2 regions of the Serratia sp. 25CWL12 genome follow, and region 2 is predicted to be linked to the other one. Evidence: predicted binding sites of a transcription regulator. Region 2 holds the regulator's gene; the other holds the start of a gene.
The links. Region 2 encodes PurR, which represses purine synthesis genes. Its sites were predicted from a motif close to CANGCAAACGTTTGCNTG; they were not measured.

Region 1 (3,187 bases), 890 kb from region 2:
GGCAGAGCAAACCAGGGAGCTTCACTAATGGGGGTTAAATCGACCACCCCCATAAAGAACGACAGTGCGTACCCTACCAACACCCCAATCAAGATGGGGATAATCGCCAGAAACCCACGGAACAGCACTGAACCTAACACCGTCACACCCAAGGTTACCACCGAGATAATGATAGTGGTGCTATTGGCGGGGCTACCTTCCGTTGGCAATAACCCGGCCATATTGGCTGCTACACCGGCCAATTCCAAACCGATGACCGCAACAATCGCCCCCATTGCTGCTGGCGGGAACATCACATCCAGCCAGCCGGTACCGGCCTTTTTCACAATCAAGGCCACTAGGCAAAAGAGTAGGCCACACATGATAAAACCACCCAGGGCCACTTCATATCCCAAGGGTAATAACAGCATGACCGGGGAGATAAAAGCAAAGCTGGAGCCCAGATAAGCGGGAATTTTTCCCTTACAGATAAACAGATACAACAGCGTGCCGAGGCCATTAAACAGCAGTACGGTAGCTGGGTTAATATTGAACATGATCGGCACCACCACCGTGGCACCAAACATCGCAAACAAATGTTGGAAACTCAGTGGGATGGTCTGTAATAGTGGTGGACGTTCATTAACGCCAATGGCGCGACGGGTCATGGGTGGCTTTCCTCGTGTTAAATCAATAGTGTCTATTCTAGTAGCGATTTTATCTCTGCTCTGCTCATTGCTCGCCGACGTGTTAACAACAACAACGCTGACGCCTGAAAGACAAAGAGCATTAAAAAGCCGACTCTCTGGTCGGCTGATCATTTATTTGGTACCGAATATCTTGTCGCCTGCATCCCCCAAGCCGGGCACGATATACCCCTTCTCGTTCAAGCACTGGTCAATAGAAGCGGTATACACTTCAACATCCGGGTGGGCTTTTTCCAACGCCGCCAACCCTTCAGGGGCCGCCACCAGCACCAATACCTTGATGCTGCTACAACCGGCTTTTTTCAGCAGGTCGATGGTGGCAATCATCGAGCCGCCGGTAGCCAGCATTGGGTCGACCACCAAGGCCATACGCTCGGCGATATTAGAAACCAGCTTTTGAAAATAAGGCACTGGCTCCAGGGTTTCTTCGTCACGATAAACCCCTACCACGCTAATACGCGCGCTTGGCACATGTTCTAATACCCCTTCCATCATGCCAAGACCGGCACGCAAAATGGGCACGACGGTAATTTTTTTCCCTTTGATTCGTTCCACTTCTACTGACCCGCACCAACCTTCGATGGTGACGGTTTCTGTCGCCAGATCGGCCGTCGCCTCATAGGTCAGTAAACTACCCACTTCAGAAGCCAACTCACGAAAACGTTTGGTGCTGATATCATGTTCACGCATCAGTCCGAGCTTGTGTTTAACTAGCGGGTGTTTCACCTCAACGATCTTCATTGTTCTTCTCCTATTAAGGCGGTTTAAGGCGGTGCGGCCAAAAAAATCGCCGGATTATACCGCCTTTTCCTGAGCACGCCACTACCCAGAGCCCGATCAAGATCAATAAAAGCGTAATAATCACCATAGGCTCTGGGTAAGGCAAATGATCACCGGTGAGCTATCAGTTCAAATGATAACTTATAGACGAAAATCCCAGTGCGTGTCACAAAGCCTCTCGCAAACGTTTGCTTACGCTGTTAGAATTGGCGCGCCTTGTTCCGGAATCAACACCGGCAGCACCATTTCAAACCGCAAACCGTCGTGGGGATCGCGCAGTGACCGATAAAACCTCTCTCAGCTATAAAGACGCAGGTGTCGATATTGATGCAGGTAATGCATTGGTGGACCGCATCAAAGGTGTAGTAAAACAGACCCGTCGCCCAGAGGTCATGGGTGGCTTAGGGGGGTTTGGTGCCCTATGCGCATTACCACAAAAATATCGTGAGCCGATACTGGTTTCCGGCACCGATGGTGTTGGCACCAAACTGCGCCTGGCTATGGATCTTAAACGCCATGACACCATTGGTATCGACCTAGTAGCGATGTGTGTTAACGATCTGGTGGTTCAGGGGGCAGAACCCCTCTTCTTCCTTGATTACTATGCCACCGGCAAACTGGATGTCGACACCGCTGCCAGTGTGATCAGTGGCATTGCCGAAGGCTGTAAACAATCGGGTTGCGCGCTGGTTGGCGGCGAAACCGCCGAAATGCCAGGTATGTACCACGGTGAGGATTACGATGTCGCCGGTTTTTGCGTGGGTGTGGTCGAGAAATCAGCAATCATCGACGGCAGTAAGGTACAGTCAGGGGATGTCTTGATCGCTCTGGGCGCTTCAGGCCCGCACTCCAATGGTTACTCGCTGGTACGCAAAATTCTGGAAGTCAGTCAGACCGACCCCTCCACCACGTTACTGGCTGGCCAACCCCTGGCTGACCACCTACTCGCCCCAACCCGGATTTACGTAAAATCGGTCCTGGCGTTGATTGAACAGGTCGATGTGCATGCCATCGCTCACTTAACCGGTGGCGGCTTCTGGGAAAATATTCCACGGGTGTTACCCGCTGGTGTGCAAGCAGTGATTGATGAATCGAGTTGGCAATGGCCCGCTATCTTCAGTTGGCTACAGCAAGCCGGTAATGTCAGCCGCCATGAAATGTACCGTACCTTTAACTGTGGTGTAGGTATGGTGATTGCATTGCCAGCAGAATCAGCAGAAAAAGCGCTCGCTTTACTCACCGCCGCAGGTGAAAAAGCCTGGAAAATCGGTAAACTGATGGCCTCTTCTGACCAACAACAAGTGGTTATTCAGTAATGAAAAAGATTGTGGTGTTGATTTCAGGCCAAGGAAGTAACCTCCAGGCACTGATCGATGCCTGCCAACAGGGCCGGATCACCGCCAATATTGTGGCGGTGATCAGCAATGTTCCCCAAGCCTATGGCCTGCAACGGGCCAAAGAAGCGGGTATTGCCACTGATGTGCTCGAGGCCAAAAACTTTGTTGACCGCGAAGCCTTTGATAGTGCACTGCAACAAACCATCGACCAATATCAACCGGATCTCATCGTGTTGGCGGGTTATATGCGCATCCTCAGTAACCCCTTGGTGCAACATTATGCTGGGCGTATGTTAAACATCCACCCTTCCCTGCTGCCCAAATACCCCGGGTTACATACTCACCGCCAGGCTATTGATAACGGTGATAGTGAACACGGCACCT
Region 2 (3,187 bases):
TACTCGTTAGATGTCGTTGATGCGGTAGCACGTACCGGGAGTTTCAGCGCAGCAGCACAGGAATTACATCGTGTTCCTTCGGCGGTGAGCTATACCGTGCGGCAACTGGAACAATGGTTGGCGGTCCCTCTCTTTGTGCGCCATCACCGTAATGTGGAATTAACACCTGCGGGCTCACTGTTTATTAAAGAGGCGCGAGTTGTTATCAAAAAAATGCTTGATGCGCGTCGACAGTGCCAGCAGGTTGCTAATGGTTGGCGTGGTCAGTTAAGAATTGCGGTTGATTTGATTGTAAAGCCACAGCGTAGCCGCCAGCTATTACTGGATTTTTATCACCATTTTCCTGATATGGAATTGGTGCTGCAGCCAGAGGTGTTTAATGGAGTATGGGATGCCTTGGTTGATGGCCGTGTGGATATGGCTATCGGTGCGACACGCGCTGTGCCCGTAGGGGGGGGTTATGCATTCCGTGATATGGGCTTTATCAATTGGCTTTGTGTGGTCAGCGCCAGTCATCCTTTGGCGGCGATGAAAGGCCCCCTCAGTGATGAGCAATTACGCGCTTACCCTTCGCTGGTGTTAGAGGATACATCACGTAATTTACCCAAACGGGTAACTTGGTCGCTGGATAACCAACGGCGCTTAATGGTGCCTGATTGGGTTTCTGCGGTAGATTGCCTTTGTAGTGGCTTGTGTGTGGGGATGGCGCCAGCCCACCGGGTATTACCGTTGGTACAAAGCGGAGAGTTGGTGGAGTTACAACTGCGTGAACCCTTTCCCCCGAGTGCTTGTTGCCTTACCTGGCAGCAAAAAGCGCAGTCACCCGCCATGTCTTGGTTACTCAACTATCTGGGTGACAGTGAAACGCTTAATCAGGAATGGCTGAGCGAGAAGTCGCCGGAAAGTCTGCTGCTTCCCGGCGTGAGCGATTAACGACGGTAATCGATAAAAGGACCATCGGCGACAGAACGGCGTTCGATCAGGGTTGGGTGAATTTCGATTACTTTGGATTGTTCACGTTTGCTGGTAATACGGTCCAGCAAGATGGTGAAGGCCATTTCACCCAAGCGTTCTTTAGGTTGATGGATAGTGGTCAGTGCCGGGGTAAAGTAGCGAGCATTACGCACATTGTCATACCCGATCACCGAAATATCTTGTGGTACGCGCAACCCCAGTTCATCAGCAGCACAGATGGCACCCATCGCCATAATATCACCGCCACAGAAAACGGCGGTTGGGTGTTGCTTTTGCGACAGGATCTCATGCATGGCTTGGTAACCAGAGTCCGGCTCGAAATCACCTTGAACGATCCACTCTTCACGGATGTCGATATGTGCTTCCTGCAGCGCTTTGAGGAATCCCTGATGACGTCCACCGCCGGTATTACGCGAAAGTTGGCCAGGAATCGCGCCGATATCCCGGTGCCCACGTTCGATAAGATAACGGCCAGCCAGGTAACCGCCCGCAAAAGCATTATCAATAATGGTATCAGTAAAATCCTTGCGTGCGCTGCCCCAATCCATAACCACCATAGGGATATTGCGGTAATCTTCCAGCATTTCCAGTAAAGGCTCTGGATATTCGGAGCACATTACTAGCAGGCCATCAACGCGTTTTTGCGCCAGCATCGACAGATAGGCTCGTTGCTTATCCAAATCGTTGTGAGAGTTGCATAAGATCAAGGTATAGCCTTGGCTATAGCAACTGTTTTCTACTGCCTCGATCACTTCGGCAAAGTAGGGCGACTCGCTGGAGGTCGCCAGCAAACCCACCGATTTGGTATGATTAACCTTCAGACTGCGGGCCACTGCACTGGGCGAATAATGTAGCTCCTTAATCGCAGCCCAAACGGCTACCTTAGTCTCTTCGGCGACGAAACGCGTTTTATTAATAACGTGTGAAACGGTCGTTGTGGAAACGCCCGCGCGCTTGGCTACATCTTTAATCGTTGCCATGTAAAAAATGACTCCTAAACCTACATGTCCATTATGCAGGTATGATGTTAATCGTTTGCCTACCTGTCTAGATAACCGTACCTGATGTCGCTTCACGTTAAGCATCTGGCTTGTGGGCACGATGCGGAACGCTGACACGCCGTGAACCCGTCCGTGGGGGCTCGTATCGCGCATCCATGCGCTCAACGCTCAGCTAACCTGCATCATACCCACCTGGAGGCATAGCTATTTAGATAAGCGAAAACTGAGTTTTTAGTACTGAATTCGTCAGTCGCTTAAACAGGAGGGCATTACACCGGTATGCGGTTATGAATGGGCGATTTTGTCGTATATTGCAGCAAAGTGGAAGAGCTAATCATGTATTTAACATCAAGTTTATTCGAGCCATAACGGATACGCCGTCATTTAGATTGTAATGGGGGCATAGACTACTGGGATAACAAGAGATAAGTCACGAACTGTGGGAAAAATGATTTGCTGTATTGGCTGCGTCGCTTATGCTTGAGTAACCACATACCTGAGTTTATTCCGGTTGCAATGAGTAGTCGCAATGAGCAGTAACAATAAATAGTCATAACGGGGCAAATCAGTAAGCACCCCCCGGTTACTGAGGCAGCTACGTCACGACAGGGCAACCAGGAACCATACCACTTACAGTACGACGAAGATCATAGAGAGGGAGACGTTTATGGATACCAATTTGAAGATGTCATTGTTTACTACCTGTTGTGCATTGGTAATGATTGTGGCGTTCGGCCTTATTGCCGCATTGAATTAGTTTATACCCAAGTTCAATCAAGATGCCGCTAGGCGGCAAGCAAGTGAATCCCTAGGAGCATAGGCCACTATGTGACTAGGGTGAGTGCGCGTAGCCAACACCGCAGCAGTTTGATTGGCGACGGGTATATTCAGGTTGCTGGGCGGTCAGCAACCGCAATGTTAATGACGAGTACAATAAATTAAGGCGCGGAAAAATTCCGCGCCTTAATTTATTGGTAACAGCTTTATGAGTAACAGCTCGATAGGTCACTGTTCTCTGAGCAATTGCCGGCGATTAAGCCAGGTTTTCTGCTACAAATGCCCAGTTGACCAATGCCCAGAAGTTTTCCAGGTATTTAGGGCGTGCATTACGATAGTCGATATAATAAGCATGTTCCCAAACGTCAACCGTCAATAACGGCTTGTCAGCGCCAGTCAGTGGGGTTGCTGCATTGGAAGTACTGACGATTGCC

Region 1: a site for PurR is predicted at 1,644-1,661, ahead of purM (phosphoribosylformylglycinamidine cyclo-ligase). Genes of this name have one in related genera too.

Annotation. Positions count from the first base shown of each region.
Region 1 is NZ_CM147698.1:1,148,217-1,151,403, reverse strand. It holds gene uraA (uracil permease) at 1-647, opposite strand, end outside; gene upp (uracil phosphoribosyltransferase) at 801-1,427, opposite strand; gene purM (phosphoribosylformylglycinamidine cyclo-ligase) at 1,745-2,782, shown strand; gene purN (phosphoribosylglycinamide formyltransferase) at 2,782-3,187, shown strand, end outside.
Region 2 is NZ_CM147698.1:2,034,148-2,037,334, reverse strand. It holds gene punR (DNA-binding transcriptional activator PunR) at 1-933, shown strand, start outside; gene purR (HTH-type transcriptional repressor PurR) at 930-1,955, opposite strand; gene cydH (cytochrome bd-I oxidase subunit CydH) at 2,644-2,733, shown strand; gene sodB (superoxide dismutase [Fe]) at 3,010-3,187, opposite strand, start outside.